Regions from separate parts of the Desulfovibrio ferrophilus genome, predicted to be linked through region 2. Evidence: predicted binding sites of a transcription regulator. Region 2 holds the regulator's gene; the other holds the start of a gene.

Region 1 (15,881 bases), 780 kb from region 2:
GATCGTGATTTTTCTGAAATCATACTTCTTTTTGAGGTTGTAGTCGCTGGATGCCAGCTCCAGGGCGTGGTCAAGGATGGCATTCAGGTCATTGGGAGCCATTTGAGAGTCGCTTTTGCGGCTGAAATTCAGCATGTTGGTGACGATGCGTGCCGCTCGGGCGCCTGAGTTGGTGATGCCGTCAAGCATCTTGGGGATGCTGCGTTCCTGCATGTAGGCCCTGATCGTCTCCAGGCTGCATTGATGGCGATCGGCTGCTTCCTGATTGGCGGGGATATCCTCAAGCAGACGGCGCCGAATGTTCTGTGCTCCCTGCAGGATGCCGCCCAGCGGGTTATTAATCTCGTGGGCCATGCCCGCAGCAAGTCCACCGACAGACATCATCTTTTCACTCTGGATCATGAGTTCTTCCATGTGCACGCGCTTTGTGATGTCGTCGATGCGGATCACAGCACCTCCATCCTTCCCGATATCCAGCGGGAAGACGGTGATGTCTTCATATACAAGGTGCCCTTGTCGGTGGTGGAGAACCCGTGAAAGAATCTGCGGTGACTGCTCCTTAACGGCGCGGTGGACATGCATGATCAGATTTGCCAGCCGGGGGTATACTTCTGCAAGGGGGCGCTTGAGGGCCAACGTCGAGTCGATGCCCGTGAGTTGTTCCGCCTGGCGATTCCATTGGGAGATGGTCCCGTTCATATCCACACCGATCAGAGTAGAAGGCATGGACTCTACGATGCCTTTTAACAGGACTTGCAGGCGTTGAAGTTCGAGCTCGGCCTGGACCCGTTGGGTGATATCACGCGCGACGATGACAATATAGGGGGCATCGTTGACTACATGGCTGGTCACACTCATTTCCAATACAAGACCATCTTTCGTGGCCTGGATGGTTTCCCCGGAGTCGGCATCCAAGTTTTTTTCCAGATCGGCTGCAACCTGATGGCCAAAGACATCGGACACTGAGGCGCAAAGCATTTCGTCTTTGCTCAGCCGCATGAGTGTTGTGGCTGCGTCATTGGCGTATTCGATGCTGTGTGGATCGACCCGTACCAGAAAAATGGAGTCGGCAGCCCTATCCATCAGGAATTGGAATGTCTCCAGCTCAGTGATTTTTTTCTTGAGCTGCGGGTAGTAGCTTTTGCGGATGGAGCGATCACCCAGGCCGATCAGGCGCGTCAGCGCGTCGTTGGCAGGGAGGGTGTCCGGAGGAGAGGGCTTAGAGGGCTTGCTCATAAATGGCTTCGACCTCTGCCTGGGTGAAAGGTTTGGGGTTGGTCAGCATGCAGGCATCCTTGAGGGCCAGGCTGGCCAGCCGAGGGATATCGGTTCTGGTCATGCCCATGGGGCTGAGCCCGCTTGGGATGCCGGCCTGTTTTCCGAATCCCATGAGTTCCTCAACCAAGCGGTCACGGATCTCATTCGCTGGAGCGGCCAAGGCTTCTCCCGGGGACAGTCCATGGACAAAAACGCCAGCAATAGTTCTGTAACGAGCCTCGGCGGCATTGAAATTGGCTCGGACCACGTGAGGCAACAAGGAGGCATTGCAATCACCATGAGGGCTGTCCAGCAGTCCTCCCATGGCGTGAGCCATGGCATGGACCGCTCCGAGAATGGCATTGGAAAAGGCGAATCCGGCGTGCATGGAGGCCAGCATCATTTTGTCACGGGCGGCAATGTCATTGGGCGACGCGATGGCATCCAGCAGGTGAGCCCGGACCAGACGAATGGCACTCAGGGCGAAGACGTCGGTGGTTTCGGAGTTGACCAGCGAGACATAGGCCTCAAAGGCGTGAGTCAGGGCATCCAGCCCTGTGGCAGCTGTCAGCGTGGGACTCATTGTGGTGGTGCAGATCGGGTCCACCAGGGCCGTGTCCGGCACGGTGGATTTGCTGACAATGGCGATTTTCACTTTGCGGGAGGTATCGTTGATGATGGCGAATTGCGAGACGTCGGCTGAGGAGCCGGCCGTCGTGGGGATACAGATTAGTGGAGGAGCGGGGATTTCAACCTGATCCACCCCTTCGAACTCCAGAATGTCCTGACCGTTGGTCGCCATGATGCCGATACCTTTGGCGCAGTCCATAGGGCTTCCCCCGCCAACGGCCACGATGCCGTCACATCCGTGGGACATGAAGACATCGACACCGCTACGCACCTCCGTGTCTCTGGGATTGGGAGACACCTCGCTGAATACGGTGGTTTCAATACCGTTATCAATCAGACTGTTGACTACCAGTTCGGTCCAGCCCGCCTCCAGAACTCCGGGGTCGGTGACCACGAGGCAGTGTGTCAGCCCGAGATTGTGGGCGTATTGTCCGGACACCGAGGCTGACCCCTGCCCGTAGATGACTTCGGGAGCGATGAATTTTCGTAATTTTGTGATGTCCGCAGGCATGTCATCTCCAATGCTTGGCTGTACGGTAACGACCGAACATGAACCCAGAATATTGATAATATCATTTTAAGAGGCTCACGCCTAGAGGTTGGAGTCTAGGCATCTTCAATGTTCGTGGAGGGGAGTGCGTGAGCTCGTTCAGGGATTGCTAATGCTTATGTTGGGGCCCATCGAAAAAAAATGAGGGCCGGGTGTTGACATCTAGAGCAGCGGTTATATCACTTTGCGACGCCGCTCGTTCGGCTCGGATGTGAATTGACATCAGAGCTTCGGGCGGCTACCTCGTGAGCGCTGGCACTCGCCAACGCAGAGCGCTAACAACGAGACCCAAAATTACAGCTATCGGAGGATAAGCCATGAAACTGAAACCGTTGAACGATCGTGTGCTGGTTAAGCGCCTGGAGGGTGAAGAAGTCACCTCCGGCGGTATCATCATTCCTGACACTGCCAAGGAAAAGCCCATGAAGGGTGAGATCGTGGCCGCTGGCCCCGGCAAGACCGACGATTCCGGCAAGGCCATCAAGATGACCGTCAAAGCCGGTGATCTGGTGCTCTTCAACAAGTACGCCGGTACCGAGATCAAGATCGAAGGCACCGAGCACCTCGTCATGCGCGAGGACGACATCCTGGCTATCATCGAAGGTTAATCTCATTTTTTAAGGAGCATATCCAATGTCCAAAGAAATTCTTTTTGACGCCAAAGCTCGCGAGAAGCTGAAAATCGGTCTCGACAAGCTGGCCAATGCTGTGAAAGTGACCCTCGGACCCAAGGGCCGTAACGTTGTCATCGAGAAGTCTTTCGGCTCCCCGATCATCACCAAGGACGGCGTGACCGTTGCCAAGGAAATCGAGCTTGAGGACAAGTTCGAGAACATGGGCGCCCAGATGGTGAAGGAAGTCGCTTCCAAGACCTCCGACGTTGCCGGTGACGGTACCACCACTGCCACCATCCTGGCTCAGGCCATCTTCTCCGAAGGCGTGAAGCTGGTTGCTGCCGGTCGTAACCCCATGGCCGTCAAGCGCGGCATCGACAAGGCCGTTATTGCCCTGACCGATGAGCTGTCCAAGATTGCCAAGCCCACCCGTGACCAGAAAGAGATCGCCCAGGTTGGCACCATCTCCGCCAACAACGATGCCACCATCGGCAACATCATTGCCGAGGCCATGAACAAGGTCGGCAAGGAAGGCGTTATCACGGTTGAAGAGGCCAAGGGCCTTGAGACCACCCTGGACGTTGTCGAAGGCATGCAGTTCGACCGTGGTTACCTCTCCCCCTATTTCGTCACCAATCCGGAAAAGATGATCTGCGAAATGGCCGATCCTCTGATCCTGATCAGCGAAGGCAAGATCTCCAACATGAAGGAGCTGCTGCCCGTACTCGAGCAGACCGCCAAAATGTCCAAGCCTCTGGTGATTCTCGCCGAGGACGTGGACGGCGAAGCTCTGGCTACCTTGGTGGTCAACAAGCTGCGTGGTACCCTGAACGTTGTCGCCATCAAGGCCCCTGGCTTTGGCGATCGCCGCAAGGAAATGCTCAAGGACATCGCCGTGCTGACCGGCGGTCAGGTCATCTCTGCTGACCTGGGCATCAAGCTCGAGAACACCACCGTGGCTGACCTCGGTACCGCCAAGCGTGTTGTGATCGACAAGGAAAACACCACCATCGTCGATGGCGCTGGTGAGGGCGATGAGATCAAGGCTCGTGTGGGCCAGCTGCGCGCGCAGATTGACGAGTCCACCTCCGCGTACGACCAGGAAAAGCTTCAGGAGCGCCTGGCCAAGATCGTGGGTGGCGTGGCCGTCATCAACGTCGGTGCTGCCACCGAGACCGAGATGAAGGAAAAGAAAGCCCGCGTCGAAGACGCTCTGAACGCTACCCGCGCTGCCGTCGAAGAGGGCATCGTTCCTGGTGGTGGCGTCGCTCTGGTGCGTTGCTCCAGCGTGCTGGGCAAGATCAAGCCCGCCGATGACGACGAAGCTGCTGGCGTTGCCATCATCGCTCGTGCCATCGAAGAGCCCCTGCGCATGATCTCCAACAACGCCGGGCTGGAAGGCTCCATCGTTGTGGAGAAGGTCCGTGACGGTAAGGGTGGCTTCGGCTTCAACGCCGCCAACGGCGAGTACGGCGACCTGATCAAGGCCGGTGTCATTGACCCCAAAAAGGTCACCCGCACCGCGCTGCAGAACGCTGCTTCCGTGTCCGGCCTGCTGCTGACCACCGAATGCGCCATCTGCGAGAAGCCTGAGCCTGCTGGCGCTGGCGCTCCTGCCATGCCTGGTGGCATGGGCGGCATGGGCGGCATGGGCGGCATGTACTAAGCCACTCACGCTTCCAAGCTCGATTATACGGGGCCGTTCCGAAAGGGACGGCCCTTTTTTGTTGCCAAACAAGTGGGCCCGCTCGTTGGAGATGTGTCCTAATCAAAAGGGCTTTCAGCCCCTTTGCCTTCAAGACGCTTAATGCTAGTTTGCGCCCCATGAACGACTTCACGCACGGCGGGCATATCCGTCGACTTTCCGAAGCTGCGGGATGCAATCGTGGCGAGCTTGTGGACTTTTCGGCGAACATCAATCCGCTGGGACTGCCGGACTGGTTTCGTGGGCTTATTGCCAGTGAATTGTCCGGGCTGACGCATTACCCCGATCCATATTGTGGCGAGTTGACTCAGTCCGCGGCTGAACGCTTTGGCGTGGCAGCGGAGGAAGTCATTGCGGGCAACGGCTCCACCGAGATTCTGTATGCCTTGTGTCCTGCTTTGAATATCCGTCGGGCTATCGTGCCTGTTCCGTCCTATACGGATTATCGCCGGGCCTGCGAATTGTCGGGTGTTGACGTCGAGGCCTTTGTGCTGGATGAGGCCGCTGGCTTTGCCGTTGATTTCGATGCTCTTGCCGAGTGGTTGGAGAGTGGTGGCTCAGAAGATTGCGCCGTTTTTCTGGGGCAGCCCAACAACCCCACGGGCGCATGCTTTGATCCCGACGAGCTGCGGACATTGGCGGAACGTTTTTCCGAAACCTGGTTTGTGGTGGACGAGGCCTTTGCCGATTTTGTTCCGGGGCTGGACCGGTTGGCGTCTTCCCGCCCGGCCAATGTGATTGTTCTGTATTCCCTGACGAAATTCTATGCGGTTCCGGGGTTGCGTCTGGGCCTTGGATTTGCGGCATCTGATGTGGCCAAGACCATCACCGGGCGCATTCCTCCCTGGTCCGTGAACGGTCTGGCTCAGGCCGTGGGGTGTCGTGCACTGGAAGATTCGGAGTACGCGTTGCGTACGGTGCAGGCTGTGGAGGCTTTGCGCGATGAATTGCAGGCGTCCTTGTCTGCGTTGCCCGGGCTGACGGTGTTTCCGGGGACGGCTAATTTTCTGCTCTGCCGTATCGACAGAACGGACCTGGATGCCTCGACGCTGGCAGAGCGACTTCTTGAGCAATGGATAGCTATTCGTGTCTGCCAAAGTTTCGATGGGTTGGATGACAGATTCTTTCGGGTGGCGGTTCGCCCCGCGCATGAGAATGCACAGCTCATCTGCGCGTTGGAGCAGGTCTTTGCCGTGTCATCGGTTGCAAATGGACCTGTTCTGCATCTGAAGAAGCGCCGGACCCCGGCCCTCATGGTCCAGGGCTGTTCATCCAATGCGGGCAAGAGTGTGCTGGCTGCGGCCTTGTGCCGGATTCTGTTGCAAGACGGGTATGACGTCGCTCCATTCAAGTCACAGAACATGTCGCTCAATTCCTTTGTGACCCGTGATGGTGGCGAGATGGGGCGGGCTCAGGTCACCCAGGCCCAGGCCTGTCGCTTGGACCCGGATGTGCGCATGAATCCTGTGCTGCTCAAGCCCAGTTCGGACGTGGGCTCGCAGGTGATCATCATGGGGCAGCCCATCGGCAATATGAAGGTGAAGGAATATGTGCGCTACAAGCCCGAAGCCTTTGCCCGGGCCAAGCAGGCCTATGATTCCCTGGCGGCTGAGCACGAGGTCATGGTGCTGGAGGGAGCCGGTAGTCCGGCGGAGGTGAACCTGAAGCGTCACGACATCGTGAATATGGCCATGGCTCGATATGCCAATGCTGGTGTATTGCTGGCTGGGGACATTGATCGGGGCGGTGTGTTTGCCTCGTTCGTGGGTACCATGGAGCTGCTGTCCGAATGGGAACGCGCCCTGGTGCGCGGTTTTGTGGTCAACAATTTCAGGGGGGATGCCTCCCTGCTGGACGAGGCTTTGACGATCACCACGGACCGTACGGGAGTGCCCTTTGCCGGGGTGGTGCATCATCTGACTGATTTGGGATTGCCCGAGGAGGATTCGGTCTCCTTCAAGAGTGGAGTGCTTGATCGCCTCCCTTCCGCTGAGCGGGTGGTGGATATTGCGGTGGTGGATGTGCCGCATATCTCCAACTTTACAGATCTGGACGCCCTGTTGGGTGAGCCGGACGTTCATCTGCGCGTGGTGCGTCGGGTTGCTGACCTGGGTTCTCCGCATGCCGTGATTTTACCGGGCAGCAAGAACGTGGTGGCGGATATGCATTTCTTGCGTGAAACAGGCATGGCCCAGGCTCTGTTGGATCTGGCAACCCAGGGCGAGACCGAAATCGTTGGTATCTGCGGGGGCTTCCAGATGTTGGGCCGGACGATCAGCGATCCACTGGGCCTTGAATCCGGTGGCGAGTTGGCGGGATTGGGACTATTGCCTCTGGCTACAGAGCTGGCGCCGGAAAAGACATTGATCCGTGCCAGGGCCACGCATCTGGGTACGGGTGAGGCGCTTCATGGGTATGAGATCCATCATGGCCGTACGATTCCCCTTGGCGCCACACCGAAGATTTGCGTCATGCGCAGTGATGGCGAGCCCCTTGGCTATGAGGATGCGTCTGGGCTGGTCTGGGGCAGTTATCTGCATGGCCTGTTCGATGCCGATGTATTTCGTCGCCGCTTTGTGGATCAACTCCGCAAACGCAGTGGGCAGGAGCCTCTGGGGCGGGTTGTGATGGCCTATGACCTGGAATCCGCCTTGGATCGTCTGGCCGATGCGGTGCGCTCCAGTCTGGATATGAAATCCGTCTATCGGATGTCAGGGTTGTGATGATTGTTGCTGCGCAATAATTGCGGTTGCAAGGTGCATTTGAGCGGTGGGGTGGGGCGATAATTGCTCTGCCCCTTTATGTTTTTTGATTTGTATGCGTTTGCAACGTGTTGATACTGTGGGACTTTGGTGCTGACTCTTGCACATTGACGTTGCATTCGTGAATTACATCACGAAGTGTATGAATGCCGTGACAAGGTCCGATATAACCGAGAAAATTCATTAAATTAGGTGTTTGAAACTGTTTTGGGCATACGTAGGGACAAATATTGAGTGATGATGTTTCACGGTAGAATCCCCGGAAGAGTCTGGAAAGCAAGCGTATTTCGATATTTAATAGAAAAAAGTCGTTGCTTCCCGTATTGCATTCAGCTATGCAGTGCGCATCTATATTGAACCTGGAGGAATACAATGGACGAATATTTGAAAGAAGCTCTTGAGATCGTGAAGGCGCAGGCGAGCGTCCGTAATATGACCGAAGAAGAGATCATTTCCATGGTGGAGAAGCTGGCCAAGGGCATCGGCTCCATCAGCGAGGGTGTTGAAGAGGCCGCTGAGGCTCAGAACCCCGCCGTTGATCCCAAGAAGGCCATTCGTGAGAAGAGCATCATCTGTCTCGAATGTGGCAAAAGCTTCAAGGTGCTGACCAAGCGCCACCTGATCACTCACGACCTGACTCCTTTGGAATACAAGGAGAAGTGGGGCTACACCAAGAAAACCTCTTTGGTCTGCAAAAGTCTCGCTCGTGAGCGCCGCAAGAAGATGGCCGACATGAAGTTGTGGGAACGCCGCGGCAAGAACAAGAAGTAACACAACTTCGACATGATAATGACACGGAAGGCCCGGCTGCAAAGCCGGGCCTTTTTTGTGGTGAACTGTTAGGATGCCCACATGAATGTCTTTGATCTTTCTGCATTGGACTTTACTTGGCCCGATGGTGCTCCCTGTTTGTCCGGCATCGATTTCATCGTAACACGAGGTGAATTCGTGTTGCTCAAGGGGCCCTCCGGGGGCGGTAAATCGACGTTGCTCCGAGTCTTGGCACGGTTGGAACAGCCAGCTTCAGGAGGCTTGCTGTATCAGGGTAAATCCCTTGATTACCTGCCGCCGGAACACTACCGGCGCGAGGTCTGTCTGATCCAACAGACCCCTTGCATTGTCTCGGGCAGTGTGCGCGATAATCTGCTGTTGCCGTTTTCCTTTCGTGCCAATCGGGAGTTGAATCCCCCCGCTGACGATGCCCTGCGGCAAGGGCTCGATTCCCTGTTGCTGTCGGGTGTGTTACTGGATATGGCAGCCAAAAAGCTCTCGGTGGGGCAGCGCCAGCGTCTGTGCCTGTTGCGGGCCATGTTGCTTGGGCCCCAGGTCATGTTGCTGGATGAACCGACCAGTGCGTTGGACCCTGAAAGCCGACGGGTGGTGGAGGATACTGCCGAACGTCTGTGCGCGGAGCTGGGGGTGACGGTGCTTCTGGTGAGCCATAATGAATATGCGCCAAGAACCGTCCCCTTCAGGACCGTAAACGTGGCGGCCTGTCGCCTTGAGGAGGAGTTATGACCGGTACCGGACCCATTGCCATCGGGCCGGAACAACTGGCTCTGACCCTTGTCTTCGTGCTCGTGGCAGGCGGAATTTCTCTGGCCTATAATCTGGGGCTGCACAAGAGCTTGGCTGTGGGTGCGGTGCGTACCTTCGTCCAACTTTTCCTGATGGGCTATGCCCTGAAATATGTCTTTGCCCTGGAGATGGGGTTGTTGGTAGTGGCTGTGTTTGCCGCCATGGTGGCTGCTGCCGCGCATATCGTGCATGGGCGGGTGCCCGAGCGGGACGTGGCCTTTGGCCTGCCCGTGTTCGGGGCCATGGTGGCGACCTACATGCTGGTTGCCACCACCGTCACCGGAGTCATTATCGGCGCAGACCCGTGGTGGGAACCCCGCTATTTCCTACCCATCGGCGGCATGGTGGCCGGCAACTCCATGAATGCTCTGTCCATCTCCCTGGAACGGCTGTTCTCATCCCTTCGTGCCCGACGCGAGGAGATTGAAATGAAGCTTTCCCTCGGGGCGGATTACCGCGAGGCCAGTAATGACATCATGCGTGAGGCCATCCGTGCGGGCATGATTCCTTCCATCAATTCACTGATGGGGGTGGGTTTGGTGTCCATTCCGGGCATGATGACCGGTCAGATCATTGCCGGAGCCGATCCGGCCATGGCCTGTCGCTATCAGATCGTGGTGATGCTGATGATAGCCGCAGCCACGGCCCTGTCTTCATTCATCGTGGTGACCATTGTACGGCGTATGTGCTTTGGGGCGGACTATCACCTGTTGTTGCGTAAAGACGGGGATTAAATCTGGCGTTCAGGCTAGAGATATTTTCCAGCATGCAGTGAGGGGCCCGAATCGGGCCCCTTGTTTTTTGCTTGCAGTCATCCCGGCGAAGCCGTGACAGGTATGAGCCGAGTACCGGATTGCTGGTTATTTCCTGCCTGAGATCAGTTGCAGCATGTCCTGCCCTCCGGGCCAATCCTGATGGAAGATGGTGTCGTTGAAGCCAGCTGTCTTCAACAGCTGATGGTATTCCTCGTCAGTCCAGGCCTGCACGGTATTGCGGTAGCTCTGCAGTGTGCCCGTTTCTGGAATTGCCACGTGGAAACATTGCAGGGCAACGTTTTGTTCTGGGTACCAGTGGCTACTGGTCAGGCAGAGGTGTGGATTGTCGGAGAAGAGACCACTCTGCGCCGTATACCAGCCATTGCCCTGAGCGATGCCTTGGACTGCGGCATGAGTATGGGCCTCAAGCACGATTCGTCCACCCGGAGCCAGTGCCTTGTATGCCTTGGTCAGCAGTTTGGCACAGTCTTCAGGTGGGAAGATATTCAACTCGCCGTAAAGCAGCGTCACCAGATCGTACGGTTCTTCGAACTCTTCATGAAGTACATTGCCGAGTGCGAAGGTACACTGGTTGGGTTTTTCATAATGGAGCTTGGCGTGATCGATGGAAGCCGGTCCGAAATCCATACCCCGATAGGTGTGCCCCTGGTTTGTAAAGTGAGGGGCATACAGTCCAGGGCCGCACCCCAGATCCAGAATGCTGGAAGGGGTGTCACCAAGAATTTCATGATGAAGCCAACGAGCCTGGGCCTGTATTGTTTCGCTTCGCCTGCTGGCCAAATCATGGTCCTGAGTCAGGTGCTCGTAAAGCATGCGGTGACTGAACTCCGGATCATTCCAGGGAATTTTGTACGCTCCGGACCACAGGGCATTGGGGATGGGGATGGAGTCGAGGGTCTTGATAATGTCGTGATGGAGTAGCATAGCCATATCCTCATGAGACCGGGCAGTACCCGGGCTGAGTGCATACGTATTAACGGAGCCGACGCTTGGGCGTCGCTCCGACTCTGTCGGGGGGTATGATGAACCGGCACCTGCGGGGCAGGACGGTTCGAGGAGTGGCTAGTACATAACGCGGGTTGGATACATCTCCTGTGTGGAGTTGTAAAGAGTGTACGTTACGAAATATTCAGTCTTCAGATAGTGTGGCCGTCAAGGATGAAGATATGAAATCGCCCCCGCGTGCGGAGCATGCGGGGGCGAAAATGAACTTGCAGCAAGCAGCTTCCGTCCGGGCGGGTACTGCTGTTGATAGTCGCTTATTTGTTCAGGCTGGCGGCAGCCTTTTCCACGGAGGTCTTGAAGTCTTCACGTACGGCCAGCAGTTTGGCTTCGATGTCCTTGTCGGACAGCGCCAGGATCTGGGCGGCCAGCCAAGCGGCGTTGCGTGCCCCGGCCTTGTCCAGAGCGACTGTGCCTACCGGGAATCCCGGAGGCATCATCACTGTTGCCAGCAGGGCGTCCATGCCACCCAGTTCCGAGGCGGTGATGGGGATGCCGATGACCGGACGGATGGTCTTGGCGGCCACGGCTCCGGCCAGATGCGCGGCCATGCCTGCGGCACAGATGTAGACCTGGCAATTTTTCTCTTCCAACTCGGCGACGAGTTTGGCTGTGCGTTCGGGGGTGCGATGCGCACTGGTCACGGTAAAGGTGTAGTCGATGCCCAGTTTGTCCAGAATGTCTGCGCAGGGGCGGACTTTCTCCTCGTCGGAGATGCTGCCCATGAAAATGGCTACACGGCTCATGACTTAGCTCCTTTTGAGTCCTTTGTCGCCGATGTCACGGCGGAAATAGCAGTTATCGAAATGGATTTTTTCAATGGCCTGATAGGCAAGTTCCTTGGCGGAACTCAGATCAGCCCCCAGAGCCGTAACACCCAGGATGCGGCCGCCGGAGCTCAGAATCTTATCTCCCTCGGCCTTTGTTCCCGCTTGGAAGACCTTGACCTTGTCCATGGCGTCGGCGTCGGCCAGGCCGGTGATTTCCATGCCTTTGGGGTAGCTCTTGGGGTAACCCTCGGCTGCCAGGACAACACAAACACTGGTTTCGTCATTCCAGTCGATGCTCATCTCGTCCAGGGTGCCGTTGACGCAGGCCATCATGATCTCGAAAAGGTCAGAGTCCAGGCGTGTCAGCAGGGGCTGGCATTCGGGATCACCGAAGCGCACGTTGTACTCAAGCACCTTGGGGCCTTCATCGGTATACATCAGCCCGGCATAGAGTACGCCCTTGAAGGGGTGTCCAGCCTTGGCCATATGGCGAATGATGGGGGCCAGGGTCATTTCGGCAGTCTTTTCGTAGTCAGCCTTGGGCAGGATGGGGGCGGGGGTGTAAGCGCCCATGCCGCCGGTGTTGGGGCCTTTGTCTCCTTCGTAAACGGCCTTGTGGTCCTGGGAGGAGGGCATGACACTGATGTTCACACCATCGGAGAAGGCCAGGAACGAAGCTTCTTCGCCAATCAGGGCGTCTTCGACCACAACACGTTCTCCGGCTGCACCAAAGACCTGCTTGACCATCATCTCGTCCAGAGCCTCCAAGGCCTCTTCGCGAGTTTTGGCTACGACCACTCCCTTGCCAGCGGCCAGGCCATCGGCCTTGATCACGCAGGGCATGGAGCGTTCGTCAACGTGCGCCCGGGCCTGATCGTAGTCATCGAAGACTTCAAAATCGGCAGTGGGAACACCTGCGGCGCGCATCACGGTCTTGGAAAAGGCCTTGGAGCCTTCCAGTTGTGCGGCAAAGGCATTGGGCCCGAAGCAGGTGATGCCTTCCTGGTCCAAGGTCTCCTTGAGGCCGAGTACCAACGGCAGTTCGGGGCCGGTGACCACCAGATCAATGGCGTTGTTTCTGGCGAAGGCGGCGATGGCTGGCAGATCGTCGTCATTGATGTCGACGTTTTCACCCAATTGGGCGGTACCGCCATTGCCGGGGGCGATGAACATCTTGTCCACCTTTGGGCTTTGGGCGAGCTTCCAGGCCAGGGCATGCTCCCGGCCTCCGGAACCAACGATGAGAATACGCAAGGCGTCCTCCTCTGCTCGGCCACTGGGGGCCGAAAGGGGTGTCGAAAAAATAAGCGGGGGGCGCGGGGTGCGGGTGGTTCCCGGAATGGTCCCGGCGTCCCTCCGTCGGGTCGTCTGGATCGGTTGCGTGTATCTATCGTACCTGTGGCTCAAAGGCAAACTTGCGCCGTCAGGCAAACTCGCTGCGGGGGCGCCATGGTGGAGAACCAGCAAGGGGGCAAAGCTCCAACGACATTGACTTCCGTCGTGCACTCAAGGCATGTTCATGTCATGAGCGGAAATTGTCCTACCGGTAATTGAATCGAGGGTGACATGACTGCCTGTCTTATGCGCCGCTGGGTGTAGGCTACTCATTCGGACTTGCTACATCGTGTTGGTGATGTGCACACTGGGCGCACTCCGTAGGTGTATGTTTTTGTTTCTGACAGAGAGGGAGATTCAATGATCGAGGATGTACTGGGCGAAGCCATCGACGCCCCACTGTCACGCGGCATGCAGGCCGAGGTGGAGTTCACGGTTCGCTGGAGTTCCGATGAAGCCTCCCACGAAGAACGATACCTGGCGCGCAAGGTTGACCCGCATCGGGATTTTTTTCCCCCCGGCATGGATGCTCCGCTCAAGGGGGCTGAAGTTGGGACCACGTCTACGGGCGATTATATTCCCGGCAAAGTCGTCCCTGGCCAGCGGCCGCGAAAGATTGCTACCCTTGATCGTGGTTGTTTCAAACCCATGAAGATTGGTGGGCGTACCGTGGAGCCTGTCTCCGGGCGGTTTTATCCCTATCAGTTGCTCGGTTCGCATCCCGGTATTCGAACCACGGACGTCCGTCCCGCATTTCGTGTTGTGGATGTGCGCGGCTCTGAAGTCAAAGTCGATTTCAACCATCCGCTGGCCGCGCGGCATCTGGCAGTGGAGGCACGATTGGTCAAGGTGTATGATCGCCGCTCGCGTGGGAAATTGCCCGACTGGATGGAAGAAATCTGTATGAATGGACCGGGCATGCAGGCTCGGACAGGCGGATTGCGGACAAAGTTTGACGTGGACTATGCTCTCCAGCGCCAGGACGAGGACGACTCCGGATTCTATGCTCAGCCTCGGCAGGTCGACCACGTGGATAAAACGGCCTTGCGTCTGATTCGTGAGGAGTACACGAAGCGTTTGTCGACGGGGGCCAAGGTCCTTGACCTGATGAGCAGCAAGCAATCCCACCTCCCCGAAGACATGGACCTTGCGGTGACGGGCCTGGGGATGAATGTGGAAGAATTGGGCGCCAATACGCTTCTGATGGAGCGTCTGGTCCATGACCTGAACGCCGAGCCTGCTCTGCCTTTTGGCGACGCATCTTTCGACAACGTGGTCAACAGCCTGTCCGTGGAGTATCTGACCAATCCCCGTGCTGTGACTGCCGAGGTGCTACGAGTCTTGCGCCCCGGTGGGCAGTTCATGGTCAGCTTTTCCAATCGCTGGTTCCCGGAAAAAGTCACGGCCCTGTGGACAGAACTGCACGATTTCGAACGCATGGGCTTGGTGCTGGATTACCTGCTGGAGGCAGGCTTCAAGGACTGCTGGACGGTGTCCATTCGCAATCATTGGCGGCCCAAGGACGATCCTCATTTTGCCAATACTTGGGATTCCGATCCCGTCTTTGTCGTCGGGGGCGTAAAAACCAACTCATAGACGCTCATCTATTTTGTTGCTGCGTGCCGTTCAAACTCTCGCATATCTCAGATATGCGTCGAGCTTGAATTGCTCTTGCGCCTCATATCTGACCATCTCTGAGTTGGTTTTACCTGATGTGTCGGGCAACGCATTGAAAGATAAGTGTTTTTTAGCGCTTTGCATTCAACCACTCCTGATCCGTTTTGATGCTGCGCCACTTTTGAAGAAGGAAAGGCCGGAAAGCAGGAAAGGCTGGAACACACATAATTCGTTTAAGATTTACCAATAGACAATGGCCCGCCCCGGAGCATCCGGGGCGGGCCATTTGTGTTGCTTTTGAAAAGGGGCTTCCCTTTCCTCCGCAGGTCGTGCATCAATCCAGCAAAAACTTGCCGGTTACGGATTCGGGATTGGCGGCGATGTCCTCGGGGGTGCCTTCGGCCACCACCAGGCCGCCGTGTTCGCCTCCGCCGGGGCCGAGGTCCAGCACCCAGTCCGAAGCCTTGACCACGTCCAGATTGTGCTCGATGACCAGCACGGAGGCGCCCCGATCCACCAGTCGATGTAACACCTTGATCAGCTTGCCCACCTCGTGCATGTGCAGGCCAGTGGTGGGTTCATCCAGGATGTACAGGGTGCCGGGCAAGCTTCGCTTGCCCAGTTCGCGGCTGATCTTGATGCGTTGGGCCTCGCCACCGGAAAGGGTGGTCGCGGGTTGTCCCAGGCGTAGATATTCCAAACCCACATCTTCCAGGATAGACAGACGGCGCACGAGTGCTGGATAGTTTTCGAAGAATTTCAGGGACTGGCGCACCGTGAGGTTCAGGACCTCCGAAATGTTCAACCCCTTGTAGGTCACGTCCAGGGTCTCGCGATTATAGCGCTTGCCCTTGCAGACGTCGCATTTGACGAACACATCAGGCAGAAAGTGCATTTCCACGCGGATATGCCCGTCGCCCCGACAGGATTCGCAGCGCCCGCCACGCACATTGAAGCTGAAGCGCCCAAGCTTGTAGCCCCGGGCCTTGGACTCCTTGGTGCCCGCAAAAATCTTTCGGATTTCGTCGAAGATTTTGGTGTAGGTCGCGGGGTTGGAGCGTGGCGTGCGGCCAATGGGCGTCTGGTCGATGGACACGATGCGTTCGATCTTGTCGATGCCGTCGATGCCCGAGAGTTGGCCCGGGTTGTCTACCTTGATGCCACGCGCCAAGGCCAGATGCTTGTACAGAGTATCCACCACCAGCGAACTCTTGCCCGAACCGGAAACCCCGGTGACACAGGTCAGACTGCCCAGAGGGATACTCACATCCAGGCCGCGCAGATT
Region 2 (15,881 bases):
AGCATGATGCGGCGCTGGACCTCGTCACCAAAGCCCTTGCTGCGCGAGGAGGTGTACATGTCGATCAACTCTGCCGCATCCATGTCGCGGACACCGTATCGTACGCCGTCAAAGCGTGCGAGGTTGGAGCTGGCTTCGGCCATGGCTACGATATAGTACGTTGCCACGGCGTATTTGGTGTTGGGCAGCTGCACGGGTACGATTTCCGCCCCGAGTTCCGCTGCCTTGTCCACCGCGGCGCGGCAGGCAGCTTCGACTTCACTGTCCAGCCCTTCGCCCCAGTATTCCTCGGGCAGTCCGATGCGCAGGCCTTTCAAATCGGTTCTGGCTTCGATGGCGGCTGCATAGTCGGGCACAGGCACGTCCACGGAGGTCGAATCTTTGGGATCAAAGCCGGCGATGGCCTGCAACAGGGCAGCCACATCGCGGACACTGCGCCCCATGGGGCCGATCTGATCCAGGCTGGAGCCATAGGCTACGCAGCCATAACGCGAAACTCTACCATATGTGGGCTTAAGCCCAACACAACCGCAAAAAGAAGCGGGCTGGCGGATGGAACCGCCGGTATCCGTACCCAAGGTGCCAAAGCACTGCCCGGCAGTTACGGAGGCAGCGGACCCACCGCTGGAGCCACCGGGAACCTTGCTGGTGTCCCAGGGGTTGGCAGTGGTCTTGAAGGCCGAGTTCTCGGTGCTGGAGCCCATGGCAAATTCGTCCATGTTGGCCTTGCTGATGATGATGGCTCCGGCCTTGCGCAGGCCTTCCACGGCGGTGGCGTCGTAAAAGGGGACGAAATTTTCGAGGATCTTCGAACCACAGGTCGTGGTGATGCCTTTGGTGCACAGGACGTCTTTGAGTGCCACAGGCACTCCCCACAGGGGCTTTGATTTGTCGGGGCCCTTGGCGTCCATCTCTTTGGCCTGCTTCAGTGCTTGTTCGGCCTGCACGCTAAGCAGTGCATTGAGCTTGGGCTCTGTCGCTTCGATGCGTTCGAGGCAGGCGGACACGGCGTCCTGAGCGGAAACCTCGCTTGCGGCCAAGGCATCGCGTAGTTCGACGAGCGATTTGTAAATCAGATCTGACATTGCGTATTCTCGCTTGGGCTCAAGGTCTGGCTAGACGATTTTCGGAACGATGAAGTGGCTACCGTCGCTTTGGGGGGCATTGCCCAGGATATCCTCACGCTCGAAGTCCTTGCGGACCTCGTCGGTACGCATGCGGGTGACATGCTCCACCGGGGTGTACAGCGGTTCAACTCCATCGGTATCGACCTGGGATAATTCATCCATATAGGCCAGGATGTCGCCCATCTGTGCAGCGAAGGTGTCCAGCTTTTCCTCGGGGAGGTCCAGCCGGGCAAGCTTTGCAATCTTGGTAACATCGTCGCGTGTAATGCTCATGATGATCTCGCCTATTGTTCGTTTTCTTCGGCCTTGCGTTGCTCGATGGTGTCCAGCAGCAGTTGCAGGCGCTGGTTGACTTCTTCGTTGTCGGGTTGAGCTTCCTGAAGTTTTTTCAGTTCGTCCAGCTCGCGTTTTTCCTGGTTGGCGATGACTCGCTGCTCATGGCGTTTACGGGTGTCTTCCAGACGCTTGTTGAGCAATTCGAGATCCAGAGGGGCGATGCCCTTTCTGGTGGGGCGGAACAGGAAAAGCTCCTGCTGTACGCGCCCGGCAACGTCCCAGACCAGTGGAGCCATGCTCCAGTCAAACCCCGCAGCGATCTGCAGCGCAGAGTTGACGCTATCGGGATTGAAGTTCGAGGACAGGGGGGGCATCATCCCGGCAAAGCGCATGAAGTCATAACCCAGTGCCACCCAGAAGTCGGGGGCGCCAAGGCCGTCGGCTGCCAGTGCAGTGCGTAGGGCCGATGTGCCGGGGGCGGGATTGTCAGCCCACCAGGGACCGGGAAAAACCGCCGTGCGGAAATAGTTCATCTCCACGTTTTCGTCTTTGGCCAAACCCTGTCCCCACAGGGCGGGACCCAGCACCAGCAGTCTGTCTTCGTTGTAGAAGAAGAGCTGTGGGATCAGGATTTTCGCCTGTGACCAGCCGTCGGGTACGAAGATTGCCTGGAAGGGAGGCGCCACAGGTTCGCGTTCTTCCTCGGGGATTGCAGAATCGACGCCAAGCAGGGGCGCAACGCTCTTGGACCACTGTGTGGGCTGGGCGGGAGGGTAGCTTCCTATGGCAGTGACTTCGCCGAACCAGTCTTCCACCTCGGCCATGAAGACCTCGGATGAGCGGTTGCCATAGGGTTCTTGTGGATAGAGTACTGCGAATTCGTTGATAGCGGTTTCGCCCACGGCCAGGGAAACCAGCGCGCGAGCTTCATCGCGAGGGCTGGAGAAGAATCGCCAAGCGTCCATACCTTCCACTGCACCGCTCAAGCGAGGCAGGAAGGCGAAGCACGGGCGCTTGGTGGTCAGCCCACGGTTGACCAGGGCTTCGAATTTGTCCTGTCGCAGTGGTCCGCCCATGATAGCGAAGCCGGAAGGCAGGGCCTCGATACGTTCGATCCAGTCAGAGGCTTCGGTGTTGATCACACGGATGTTGAGCTGTGCGCCCCCAGTGAGAGCTTCCCACTGTGCCGCACCCACGCCCCGCAGGACCTTCCAGCCGATTTCGGCATAGGGGCCCGACATGGGCAGGGCCAGGGCGACTCCACCGCCGGGCACACCCTGCTCCTGTTGCAGGGGGGAAGCCACCATGGCGACCAGCGACGGATCAGCGATGTTGCCGAGCCGGGAAAGATTATTCAACAGTTGCCAGGCCTGTGGCCAGGTGTCTGTGCTTTGTCCAAAGCGACGGGCCTGCTCCAGGCGAACGATGGTATAGGGGAAGTTCCACTGAGATTCTGGCGGGATGATGGAAGCCAGATCATCCAGAGTGCGCCGATCCGTAATCTTGAGTTCCTCAAGGAAGGCCCGTTCCAGGCTGGCCTGAGAGACCGGGGCCGGAGCCGGAGAGGCTCCATACAGGCGTTCCAGAGTTTGCATGGCCTGTTCGTATCGACGTTCGTTCCATTGGTCACGGGCCAGGGACAGTCCGGCCCGGAAGCGCAGTTCCCAGGGTCGTTGGTGATCCCTGAGCAGGGAATCCATATGCAGTCTGGCCTGATCCGGGTGCCCGATGAGGATCAATGCGCGCAGGTAGACCTCGTTCCACTGCCAGGTGTCAGAGGATCCTGGACGCAGTGTGGTCAGCTTGCGCAGGGCTTCCAGAGAGACATGCCCGTGTCCGTTGTTCACGGCTGAGACAGCCAGGCGTTCCCAGGCCATGGCCTGTTGGGTTTTGGTCAGGCCGCCGCGGTCCAGCAGGCGCCGATTCAGAACCTCGCTGGAGGCATGGTCCTCAGCTTCCCAGGCTTTATCGGCTTGTGTGGCCGTGCTGGAAGCGGGACTGCCGCTGGCTGCATCCGGGGTGGTTGGCACAGGGCGTTTGGCACAACCTGTAACCAAGGCCAGTGCCATGACCAGCAGAACGGCGAGCGCTCTGGTGGTAATGGCGGCGGTATGTTTTTGGTGCTGTCTCATGACCTGCCATGGGGTTGGGGCCGGGGCCGTGTTAGGGACAAAAAAGCCTGTCCGCGCAATGCGCGGACAGGCAAAACTATCCATGTTCAGCCGGGAAGGCAAGTGCACGGAGTGCTCCGCGCCCAGGCCCGGCCAGCATGGGTTTAGACTTCCTTGTAATCGGCGTCCACGACATCGTCATCAGCGTCTGCGGCACCGGCAGCACCGGCTGCGCCAGCCGCGCCAGCAGCACCAGCACCGTCGGCACCAGCCTGCTCATTCTGCTGCTGATACAGCTGCTCGGCAAGCTTGTGCGAAGCCTGGGACATTTCCTGGGTTGCGGCCTCGATAGCTTCTACATCGTCGCCTTCCATGGCCGTTTTCAGGAGCTCGGACTTGGCTTCGATGTTGGCCTTCAGTTCGGGGTCGACCTTGTCGCCCAGATCACGCAGAGACTTTTCGCTGGTGTAGAGCAGCGTATCGGCCTGGTTGCGGACCTCGATGAGCTTCTGCTTGGCCTTGTCTTCCTCGGCGTGGGATTCGGCTTCCTTGACCAGACGCTCGATCTCTTCCTCGGCAAGGCCTGAGGATGCAGTGATCTGGATGGACTGTTCTTTGCCGGTTCCCATGTCCTTGGCAGAGACATTGACGATGCCGTTGGCATCGATGTCAAAGGTGACTTCAACCTGCGGGATGCCACGGGGCGCCGGAGGCAGTCCGGTCAGTTCAAAGCGACCGAGGGTCATATTGTCAGAAGCCATGGGGCGTTCACCCTGAAGAACGTGGATGGACACGCTGGGCTGGTTGTCAGCAGCAGTGGTGAACACCTGGCTCTTCTTGGTAGGGATGGTGGTGTTGCGCTCGATGAGCTTGGTGAACACGCTGCCCATGGTCTCGATGCCCAGGGACAGGGGGGTGACGTCCAGCAGCAGCACGTCCGTGACGTCTCCTGCCAGGATGCCGCCCTGAATGGCCGCGCCCATGGCGACGACTTCGTCAGGGTTCACGCTGCGGTTGGGCTCCTTGCCAAACAGTTCCTGTACCTTCTGCTGAACCAAGGGCATACGGGTCATGCCGCCAACGAGGATGACCTCGTCGATGTCCGAAGCAGACAGGCCGGCGTCGGCCAGAGCCTTCTTGCAGGGAGCCACAGTGCGCTGCACCAGCTCTTCCACCAGCTTCTCCAGCTTGGCGCGAGTCAGTTTGACCAGCAGGTGCTTGGGACCGGTCTGGTCAGCGGTGATGAACGGCAGGTTGATCTCGGTCTCCAGAGAGGAGGAGAGCTCTTGCTTGGCCTTTTCGCCGGCCTCTTTGAGGCGCTGCAGGGCCATGCGGTCGGCGGCAAGGTCGATGCCGTTTTCGCGCTTGAATTCCTCGACGAGGTAGTCAATGACACGGTGGTCGAAATCTTCGCCGCCCAGGAAGGTGTCGCCGTTGGTGGCACGCACTTCAACGACATTGTCGCCGACTTCCAGAATCGAAATATCAAAGGTACCGCCGCCCAGGTCGAATACGGCGATTTTTTCGTTGGCTTTCTTGTCGAAACCATAGGCCAGGGAAGCGGCAGTGGGCTCGTTGATGATACGCTTCACATCCAGGCCAGCGACGCGACCGGCGTCCTTGGTGGCCTGGCGCTGGGAGTCGTTGAAGTATGCGGGCACGGTGATGACAGCTTCAGTGACCTTCTCGCCCAGGTAGGCTTCGGCGTCGGACTTCAGCTTCTGAAGGATCATGGCCGAGACTTCAGCAGGGCTGTACTTCTTGCCATCCACTTCGACGGCTGCATCCTTATTGGAATTGGCCACGATGCTGTAAGGACAGCTCTTGCTCCATTTGGAAATGTCGGTCTCAGCGAACTGGCGCCCCATGAGGCGCTTGATGGCGAAGACGGTCTTGTCGGGGTTGGTGACGGCCTGGCGCTTGGCCATTTCGCCTACAAGACGTTCTTTATCTGTAAAAGCCACGATGGACGGGGTGGTACGACCGCCTTCGGGGTTGGTTACGCATTTGGGCTCTTTGCCTTCCATGACGTAGACACAAGAGTTTGTGGTCCCGAGGTCAATACCGATGATCTTGCCCATAACTATTTCCTCCAAATGTGATGCTGAAATTGTCTGATTCTTAACGGAAAGCGCGGCCAGAAGCCGCGTGAAGTATGCGTTAGGACAGAATTAAGACTGAAAGAACGGCTGTAAAGGGGGCCAGTGAAAAAATCTTCACAACTTTCCATTATTCATTTCAAACAAGGCCTGGCGACGATTCTGAAACAGTCCCGGGCATGGGGAAGCCAATAGGCTGGCGAAGCGATGGTAAGCGGCGTTTGCGAGCTATTGCAAATAGGATTGGATAAGGGTTTCAATGTGTTCGGGTGGGATGGAATCGAGTCCCGTCTGCATCCTGTTTATCAGGGACTGTGGAGTCTGCAGGCTGGTCGCCGCATAGAGGCCGCAGTCATAGAGCGGAAGGACTTCTTCCAGTTCAGAGAAGTTGAATCCATTGGCGCGGGCCAGTTGTGCCATGGCCGGGGCATTGCCTGAGATGAGGTCCACACGCTCCCAGAAGAGTTTTTTGATGCCCAAATCGTTGGAGGCGGCAACCTCCAGATTCTCACCAGCAAGGAATCCCTGGCCCTGAAGGAACAACTGGGTCGAGCCGTTTTTCATGACGGCAATGGTGTACTGCTTGGCTTCCTCAAGGGAAGAGATGTTGATGTTCGTGCGTCGTTTGAGTTTGTAGAGGTTGACGGACAGGCTGGGGATGAGCGGTCCAACCCATTGGAAATGTGGTTCCCTGGCAGGGGATCTGAGAATGGAGAAGATGAAGACTCCAGAGTCGTTTTGAGCCATATCGTATGCTCGAGCCCAAGGCAGAATCTGGAAATCAGGCTCAAGTCCTGATTGGCTGAGAGCCAGACGCAAGATGTCCGTGGACAGGCCGGTGAGCTCGCCTTTGTCATTTGAATAATTGAACGGGGGCCATTGTTCAGTGACAACGGTAACATCCGCAGCCTGGGAACAGGTGCCAAATAGAACCAGGGCAAGCAGAATACTGAGAAGTAACCGCATATGATTATTCCTGGTAGAAATGAGCGACACGAAACCATAGCTCGTTATGGCGAGTTATGTAAATGGGTTATCTAAAGGACCAGGGAGTATGGCAAAAAAAAGGCGCGCCAGAGGCGCGCCAGGAAATCAATGTGTCTGTCCGGTTACTCCGGCTTTTTGGAAACCATGGTCTTTGCCGGACGCAGGAGCCTGCCGTTGAGCAGGTATCCGCGCTGCACGACTTGGGTCACCAGCCCTTCATCAATGTCGTCCCGTTCGTCTTGGCCCATGGCCTCGTGGCGTTCGGGGGTGAATTCCTCTCCTACTTCACCCACGGGCACCAAACCATTGTTGGCGAGCATGTCCAGAAATGCCTTGCGGGTCATGTCCACACCCATGACGAAGTTCTTGCAGGCTTCTGCCTCGGGGGTGTGCATCAGTGCCAGATCGAGATTGTCGACCACGGGCAGCAGATCTGCCAAGACTTTCTCGGTAGCGTATTTGCGGAAGTCGTTCTTTTCCTTTTCCATGCGCTTGCGAGCGTTATCCAGTTCGGCCAGGGAACGCAGGCGTACGTCTTCGGCTTCTGCTCCTACCGGGCACTGTGGACAGATACGGTCGCGGCACAGAGCCTGAAGCTCGTCTTCGGTGAGTTCAATTTCGGTGGGGGCGTCGGCGGACACGGTTTCAGCCTCAGCTTCCACGGCCTCAGCAGCCTTGGCGGCGGCTTTATTCTTTTCATCAGTCATGTATTTCTCCGTGAAGAATATCAGTATCGGTTGCGGATGAGTTCTGTCAGGACTTGGGCGGTGAAGTCAACCGCCGGGACGACTTTGGCGTAATCCATGCGCAGAGGACCGATGACACCCACCACTCCGCGTGGGCCACCATCTCCGCCATAGGGCGACGAAATCACACTGTATTCGCTGGGGGAATGTACCCCGCCAGTTTCATTTGAAAAGGTGATTTTCATTTCACCGGCTTCGATGGTTCGGTCCAGCAGCTCCAGGAGTCGGGAGCGTTCATCAAACAGGTCAAGAAGTTCGCGTACGGTTCCGGCTTCCGTGAATTCGGGGTGATCCAGAAGGTGTCCGGCCCCTCCCACGAATAAGTCACGTTCGTCACCGCTATCCATGGTGGCACTGGCCAGGGTCAAGGCATGGCGATAGAGACGATCCAGACGTTTGCCTGCGCCATCCAGCTCGCGCAGGATCTGGGCCCGTGCACCGGACAGGGTCTGGCCTACAAAATGGTGGTTCAGATAGTTGCCAAACCGGATCAGATCGTCGCGGGAGAAATCTTCAGCTACAGGCAGCATGCGGTTTTGAACCACACCGCCGTCCAGGACCAGCACGGCCATGATCAGTCCCGTGCGGACGGAGACGAAATCAATGCTTCGCCAGCGCACGTCGTGCCCGCTGGGGGCCAGGGTCATGGCCACCTGCTTGGCACAGGATGACAAGGCCTGGGAGGCCTGGCGCAGCATGTCCGGCAGTTCCATTCCCGTTTCATCCAGGCTTTTGCGGATGGTCTGGCGGGCTTCATCGGAAAGATCGCCGGGGGCAAGTACGGTGGCCAGATAATGGCGGAAGGCCCGTGGTGTGGGCACTCGTCCCGCTGAGGTGTGCGGCTGTTCCAGGTATCCCTTGTCTGTCAGGTCGGCCATGGTATTGCGCATGCTGGCCGGGGACAGAGCCAAGGCGCTTTCGCGCGCAACAATGCGTGAGCCCACAGGATGGGCATTGAGGATGTACTGCTCGATGATGGTCGTGAGTACTTTCTTTTCTCTGGATGTCAGCTGCATGGTGTCCCCGTCCGGGAGTTTCCGGCCTAGCTTTGGTGAGTAATCACGGGGAATGAGGGTGTCAATGACCCGTTGGCGTCGAACGTGCCCGGATGGCGAGGTCTTAGTCTTCCTGAGTGGTCTCGCGGTAGACGTAGTCACGAACGGCTTGGACCCAGGAACGTGGCGTGACACCAGTGGTTTCCGTGAATTTTTCGGTATCCAGGACGGAAAATCCCGGACGCTTGGCCTTTTGGGGATATTCCGAGGAAGCAATGGCCGTGACTTCACAGGAGACACCTGCCGAGCGGAGGGCCTCGCTGGCTAGTTCGCACCAACTGGCGCGGCCAGCATTGGCCACGTGATACAGGCCCTTGGCGTCGGCACGGATAAGGTCCAGGCTGTATTTGGCAAGGTCCGGAGTGTAGGTGGGGGACCCAACCTGATCGTGAACCACGCTGACACAGTTGTTGCGGCGACAGAGATCGAGCATAGTGCGTACGAAATTCTTTTTGCCCGGACCGAAGAGCCAGGCTGTGCGGATAATGAGCAGATCGGGCAGATCCAGAGCTAGCAACGCACGTTCGCCTTCAAACTTGGTGCGACCATAGACGCATTCGGGTGTGGGTTTTTCTTCTTCCTTGCGTGGGGTCTCGGCTTTGCCACCGAAAACGAAATCCGTGGAATAGTGCACCAGCTTGAATGAGCGATCACTGGCCAGACGCCCGAGTATTTCGGGTAGTACGGCATTGACACGCCGCGCCTGGTCGGATTCGTCCTCGGCCAGATCCACCTGGGTGTAGGCCCAGGTGTTGAAGACGACATCCGGAGCATGACGATCGAGCAATTCGCCCAATGCAGCAGGATTCCAGGCGTCATCACTGGGGCGTGGGGTGGTGATCACTTCCCATCCCGCGTCTTCAAACGTCGCCGCCAGAGACATGCCCAACAGGCCTGTCTCGCCACCCAGAATCAGGGCCTTGGTACCACTCATTTTCGATCTCCGTACCAATTGTCCATGAACTTGCGGTATTCACCGCTTTCAATGCTGGCGATCCAGTCGTGGTGATGTTGATACCAGGCCAGGGTTTCGGTCAGCCCGGTTTCAAAATCATATTGCGGGGCAAAGCCCAGCTCACGGGCTGCAAGATCGTAATCCATGGCGTAGCGCCTGTCGTGTCCCGGGCGGTCGGTGACAAAGGTCACCAGGTCTTCGGGTTTGCCCAAGGTCCGCAGGATAGCTTGTACCACATCCATATTGGTTTTTTCCGCATTGCCACCGAAGTTGTATACCGCGCCGGGGCGGCCTTTGAGCAGTGCCAGTTCCACGCCCAGACAATGATCGGTCACGAAGATCCAGTCCCGGACGTTCATGCCGTCGCCGTATACGGGCAGAGGCTTGTCCGCGCTGGCGAGCTTGAACATCAGCGGGATCAGTTTTTCCGGGAATTGCCACGGGCCGTAATTGTTGGAACAGCGGGTGATGACTGCCGGGTAACCAAAAGTCTTGAAATAGGAACGAACGATAAGGTCCGCAGAGGCCTTGGATGCCGAGTAGGGGCTATTGGGGGCCAGAGGATTGTTTTCCGTAAACGCCGGGTCTTCCATGGAGAGTGATCCGTAGACCTCATCCGTGGAGACGTGCACATAGCGTTGGATGTCGGCTTTCATGGCTGCGTGAAGCAGGGTCTGTGCGCCATTGACGTTGGTCGTGATGAATGGTGCAGGGTCCGAGATGGAGCGGTCCACATGGGACTCGGCTGCGAAGTTGACCACAGCCTCGATGGAATGCTCCTTCAGGATGCTCGCCATGGCGTCGGCGTCGGCGATATCGGCGCGGACGAAGCTGTATCGGCCGTCGTTCTTCTCTTCCAGGGGCGCGAGGTTGGCCCGGTTGCCCGCGTAGGTCAGCTTGTCCAGGTTGACGATGGACAGGTCCTGATGCTTGGCAAGCATATGATAGATGAAATTGGTGCCGATGAATCCGCACCCGCCCGTAACGAGCAGTTTCATGGTGAGTCCTTTCAGTCTGTAGCGGTTGGATTTTGGGCCTTTTGACGTGCCCGCCGCGTCTTGCCACGTTAGCGCATATTTGGCCCGAGTCAAAGCCCGGGACAGATGATGAAAAAAGTCAGGCGAATTGAAGAAAAGGCTTGATTCCCGCCCGGAAGCTGGCTATTTAACTCCTCCCGCAACACGGAAGCGATGCCGCAAGGCCTTCCTTTAGGGCGTTGCATCCGGGCGGGAAGATGTGCTAAGTCACATTATTAGTGGGCGATTAACTCAGTTGGTTAGAGTGCCATCTTCACACGGTGGAAGTCACAGGTTCAAATCCCGTATCGCCCACCACTGAATTCAAAAGCCGGTCCGAAAGGGCCGGCTTTTTTCGTTGTGGTTTCATGATGCTGAGCAATGTGTTTTCGCCTGTCCGCGGCTTCTCCATGGATGTGGTTAGACCTGTTTCGGGGATTGCGGTCCGCGGAGGTCACAACGCGCTGCGGGAACCGGCAGGAGAGGTGGTTGGGCAATGCTGTGTGCTGCCAGTGCTTGTTGTGGGGCGCAAATGGCCTGTTCAGCCCGATACGCGGACAAGGGCTGGGCGAAGTAGAACCCCTGGCCGAATTCACAACGCAGTTTTGCCAGGGTGGCCTGATGCCATTCGCTTTCAACACCCTCAGCCACAACATCCAATCCCAAGCTATGCGCTAATTGGATGATGATCTTTACAATCTCAACATTTTCCTGGGATGTTTTCATGTTGCGGATGAAGCTGAAATCGATCTTCAGGCTTTCAATGGGGAATTGCTGCAGGTAGCTCATGGATGAATATCCTGTGCCGAAGTCATCAATACTGAAGGTGATGCCCAGCTTGCGCAGGCGGTTGAGCTTTTCAATGGAGCTTTTCGCATCCTGCATGATCATCGTCTCGGTGATTTCCAGCTTCAGATTTCGGGCTGGCATTCCCGTCTTTTTCAGGACGCCTTTGATGCAGTCCACCAGGTCTGATTGCGAGAACTGTTTGCCTGAAATGTTAACTGACATGGTGAGATTTCGGGCTGCAGGATGAGTCTTTTGCCAGGCCACCATGGTGCGGCAAGCCTCTTCCAATACCCAGTGTCCCAGATCGATGATCAGTCCACTTTCTTCGGCCATGGGGATGAACTCTGCTGGCCCCACCAACCCTCTGTCCGGATGCTTCCAGCGAACCAGAGCCTCAAAACCCGTAAGTCGTGAGTCGTGCAGGGTTACAATTGGCTGAAATTCCAGGAAGTATTCTTCCCTGAAGATCGCACGACGCATATCGTTTTCCAGGGACATGCGGCGTATGGTCCGTTCGAACATCTTGGGCGTAAAGACCTTGAATCTGTTGCGGCCCTTGTTTTTTGCATGGTGCATGGCGATGTTTGAATTGCGCATCAGGTCTTCGGGGTGTTCGCAGGTGCAGGGGCTGAGCACGATGCCCAGGCTGGCTGTGACCGTGACTTCGCGAGTGGAAAGCCTGAAAGGTTCGCGCATGATGTCGCGTACACGCTTGACGATTTGTATGGCCTGACGTGGGGATTCCAGGTCTTCCAGCAGCAACATGAATTCGTCGCCACCGATTCGAGCGGCAGTATCCACACCCCGGATGCAGCGAAGCAGGCGTTGGGCAACTTCGCTGAGTACAATGTCGCCAGTGGCATGGCCCAGACAGTCGTTAATGACTTTGAACCTGTCCAGATCGATGAAAATGACTGCGTAGTGGTAATTTTCATTGCGTTTTGCGCGCTGGATCGAGTGGGCAATGCGATTCAAGCACAGGGTTCGGTTGGCTAACCCGGTCAGGGGATCGTGCAGGGATTCGGCTTCGTGGCGCATTTCGCGTATTTTGCGGTCGGTGATGTCTTGCAGACTGCAACGAATCCCCAGGTCCTGCCCATCCTTGTCACGTATGGTGCAGTTGGTCTGGCAGACCCACCGCATGTGCCCGTCGGGTCGAAAGATTCTGAAGTCCACCGCATGGCAACCTGTGGGCGTATGCTTGTTGTATTGTCTCCAATTGGTGATATCGTCGCAGTGGATACACATCTCGAAAGCTTCCGGGGCATTGAGAAATTGTTGAGGAGTCATGCCCGAGATGGTTTCACATGCCGGATTGACATAGAGCACCTTGCCCAGATGATCTTTCCAATACACCCAGTCCAGATTGTGCTCCGCCACAATGTGCCTGAGATCCTCGGATTCCTGCGCGGCCTGTTCTGCCTTGGTGCGTTCGGTTATTTCGGATGCCAATTGCCTGTTGGCACGTAGCAGTCCCACCGTGGTCAGGCATTTGGAGACTGCCCCGGCAACAAGGCCGGACATGATTTCCAGCAACATATCGAATGTGGCTTCGTCGATCTTCAGTGTCCGTGGCGAGGCCAGTATGAATCCGGTATGTCTGCGCCCGTCGTCACTGCAGACATTGAGCGGTGCCCCCCGGATGCGGCCGCCGTCGGTGTGGGTAGTGGGAACGGCGGCGACCGCTTGGACAATGGACTCGACGTCCAGGTCCACCCGGGAGTGGGCACGTAATCGGTTCGAGAGGTGTTCCGCTATATCGCCGTCGACTGATGGATCGGCTAGGGGAGCGGGGTCGAACCGTTTAACGTAGGTCTTGGAAAGGCATTCCTTGTCATCGAAATGCATCAGCACCAGGTCACAATCAAGAACGCTTCCCACGATGTCGCAGGAGGTTTCAAATAGATCGTCCAGGCTCATCAGGGGCAGGCTGGCGAAGGTGTCGCTGCAATACCCCAGTCTTGAAAGGACCGATGCCAGGTATGACGTGTCAGTTGGCATGCGCAATCTCCGCTTCACGGCGAAGGAGCGCCGCGGCATCTGACCGACTCAGGCTCAGTCCGTAAACATGAAGCGAGGTGGACAGCACCAAGCAAGGCACCCCCGCAATATTTTCTTCTGTGGCAACTCTGCGACCCTCGTCACTATCAATCTGTAATATGCGCAGTCTGCACCCCGCCATATGCGCTGCTTCTTTCCAGAAAGCACCGGCAGCTTTGGAGAGCGGGCACCAATCCGCAGTGATCAGCGTAGGGAAAATCCTTGATGCCGCCTCCGGGTATAACTGGGGGATGACGCATTCTCCATCAATGAAACGAAGCAATTCATCCATGGATGGGACGGGGCGGAAACCTTCCGCCGTGGCATAAGCCCTTCAATAGAAACTGGCTGGTCCCCGTCGCTCCGCCTGATATTCCTTCTTGTTTGCGAGGATGGTGGGGGAGCCATACAATCCCATTTTCTTAGCCAAGTGAGGCGATGGCACGATATCCAGGCTGAGCGTGAATCGGGATGGCCCTTCTGCGATCAGGTTCTTCATGGTGTCGTGAAGCTTCAATGCGGGAAGGCAGCCCTTGAAAGCTATGATTTTGATGTTGCGCATGATGTTCGACTGTCCGTTTTTATGAATTCCATTGACGTCGGGGCTCTTCACTTCGACACAGATAATGGACACAATTCACAACGCTTTTTGTCATTACCCAATCGCACGCGATGGCGCGCTCAGCCTTCTTGTTGGTTTGTCATGCCCGTCATGCCTGTCAGGCGCATTGCTCCATGGCTGTTATTGTTCTTTCCAGAGCATCACGCAGGTCTTGGATCTTGAATGGTTTGGCAACATACTCGTTCATGCCTGCCTGGAGCATCATCTCTTCGTCCCCGGGCATGGCGTAGGCTGTGAGAGCGACAATGGGGATATCTTTCTTGTCGTCTCCTGCCCGGCGAGCTCGTATGGCCTTTGTTGCTTCCAGGCCATCCATGATGGGCATTTGTACGTCCATCACCACGACGTCAAAATTATCCTGATGCAGAACATCCAGCACCGCTTGGCCGTCGGCCACGGAGGTGACCGAGCATCCTGCTTTTTCAAGCTGTCGTTGCACTGCCATGCTGCTGATCCAGTCATCATCGGCTAGGAGGACTTTCAGGGGCATGGAAGGAAGCCTCTTTGTGTTTGGAAGTGCTTGTAGTGTTCTGTGGACTGGCTTGATCAGCTCGAAAGTGATGCAGAAGTGGACGGTTGTTCCTCTGCCTACCTCACTGGCGACGGAAATATTTCCCCCCATGAGAGAAATCAGGCGTTTGCAGATTGGCAGGCCCAAACCAGCTCCCTGATGCACACGAGTGTATCCTTCGGTGGCATGAGTGAAGGGTTCAAAAAGCATGGAGAGCTTGTCGTCCGGGATACCTGCGCCAGTGTCCGCTACGGAGAAGAGGATTCGGTAGTGCTCGGGATTGGCGGTCTTCAACGGATAGGCTTCGATGGTGATACTGCCTTTATCGGTGAATTTGAGCGCGTTGCCGACCAGGTTGTTGAGCACCTGCTGCAAACGGAGTGTGTCTCCGAGGATTTCTTTCGGAATTGTCGGGTCAAAGTGAGAGTGGAGCTCGATGCCTGACTTCTTTGCTGTGGGTTGAAAGAGTTCAACCAGATGCTGGAGTGTTTCGGCCAGGTTGAAAACCTTGGTTTCAATCCCTAGTTTGCCCGCTTCTGCCCTGGAGAGCTCAAGGATATCTGCAACAAGGTTCGTCAGGCGTTTGCAGGAGATGATGCCCCGTTGAGCATAGTCCATTTGTTCCTCGTCTAGATCGGTAGTCATCATGAGTTGGAGCATGCCCATGATGCCATTGAGTGGTGTGCGTATTTCGTGATTCATGTTGGCTAAAAATTCAGATTTGGTGCGATTGATGATCTCCGCAACGAGTTTATCCTGTTCTGATTCTTGCTTGTCTTGGTGAACCGTTTCGTTTCGATTGTCTTTGTTCAGTGACTTCTCATTTTGAATATCAAGCTTTTTTTCCAGCACGGAGATGCGTTCCAGAGCTTCTTCCAGATTGGGCGTGAGTTGTGCTTTTGAGAATCGGCTGTCTTTCATTCTGATGGTCATCTGATACCTCAGGGGGATGATGAATTGTATTAATGTGAGAAAGGTATATGCAGTGACTTGTCTCTTTATGCTGAGGTTGAACTTGTATTAGTTAAGTAATTTAATACTTTTGTGCGTCAGTGGTTTGTGACTTGTTTTTATGGCTATGATTTTTGTTTGTGTATTTAATTTGAGCTTGTTTTCAGTGCAGTCTCTATGACTTGTAATAAAATTGAAATATCAACAGGCTTTCGAAGAAGGTGCACACCGTGGTTATGAATCAACTCCGCATCTTTTTCATAAGAACGATTGTTTGTGATGATGATAATCGGCTTGTTGTTTGTCGATTCTCTGATTGATAACAGAAGATCCAGCCCTTTTGGAGAAAACTCCATATAATCCAGTATAATAAAGTCGTAATCTTCGGAGTGCTGGAGTAACGCTCCGGGGAGCGCTGTTTTGAGAAGCCGCATGTCACACTTCATATGGCACATGGCGAGAATATCCCCCAAGGCCTGAAGTGTGGGCTCGTCATCGCCAACCAACATGGTTCGTACTGCTTTTGCGCACATGCTCTCCTAGAACAAATTGCATGCCAGTGAAGGGCAAGTGCGGATATCTTTTTTAAGTATTTG

What was found. Region 2 encodes HrcA, which represses chaperone genes, less so after heat shock. Its sites were predicted from a motif close to TGTTAGCACTCNNNNNNNNNGAGTGCTAACA; they were not measured.
Region 1: a site for HrcA is predicted at 2,688-2,718, ahead of groES (co-chaperone GroES). Genes of this name have one in related genera too.

Annotation. Positions count from the first base shown of each region.
Region 1 covers NZ_AP017378.1:3,367,504-3,383,384, forward strand. Annotated here, with positions in the region: gene EL361_RS15435 (ATP-binding protein) at 1-1,236, opposite strand, end outside; gene ercA (alcohol dehydrogenase-like regulatory protein ErcA) at 1,220-2,398, opposite strand; gene groES (co-chaperone GroES) at 2,755-3,045, shown strand; gene groL (chaperonin GroEL) at 3,071-4,717, shown strand; gene EL361_RS15455 (cobyric acid synthase) at 4,876-7,479, shown strand; gene EL361_RS15460 (Ros/MucR family transcriptional regulator) at 7,891-8,289, shown strand; gene EL361_RS15465 (ABC transporter ATP-binding protein) at 8,371-9,036, shown strand; gene EL361_RS15470 (ABC transporter permease) at 9,033-9,830, shown strand; gene EL361_RS15475 (class I SAM-dependent methyltransferase) at 9,957-10,796, opposite strand; gene purE (5-(carboxyamino)imidazole ribonucleotide mutase) at 11,132-11,620, opposite strand; gene purD (phosphoribosylamine--glycine ligase) at 11,624-12,898, opposite strand; gene EL361_RS15490 (methyltransferase domain-containing protein) at 13,340-14,575, shown strand; gene uvrA (excinuclease ABC subunit UvrA) at 14,931-15,881, opposite strand, start outside.
Region 2 covers NZ_AP017378.1:468,889-484,769, forward strand. Annotated here, with positions in the region: gene gatA (Asp-tRNA(Asn)/Glu-tRNA(Gln) amidotransferase subunit GatA) at 1-1,085, opposite strand, end outside; gene gatC (Asp-tRNA(Asn)/Glu-tRNA(Gln) amidotransferase subunit GatC) at 1,116-1,400, opposite strand; gene EL361_RS02190 (penicillin-binding protein activator) at 1,412-3,535, opposite strand; gene dnaK (molecular chaperone DnaK) at 3,679-5,595, opposite strand; gene EL361_RS02200 (substrate-binding periplasmic protein) at 5,842-6,579, opposite strand; gene EL361_RS02205 (nucleotide exchange factor GrpE) at 6,723-7,307, opposite strand; gene hrcA (heat-inducible transcriptional repressor HrcA) at 7,328-8,362, opposite strand; gene rfbD (dTDP-4-dehydrorhamnose reductase) at 8,466-9,335, opposite strand; gene rfbB (dTDP-glucose 4,6-dehydratase) at 9,332-10,354, opposite strand; tRNA gene EL361_RS02225 (tRNA-Val) at 10,614-10,690, shown strand; gene EL361_RS02230 (putative bifunctional diguanylate cyclase/phosphodiesterase) at 10,793-13,162, opposite strand; gene EL361_RS17365 (thioredoxin family protein) at 13,152-13,493, opposite strand; gene EL361_RS02240 (hypothetical protein) at 13,536-13,763, opposite strand; gene EL361_RS02245 (ATP-binding protein) at 13,921-15,267, opposite strand; gene EL361_RS02250 (response regulator) at 15,432-15,818, opposite strand.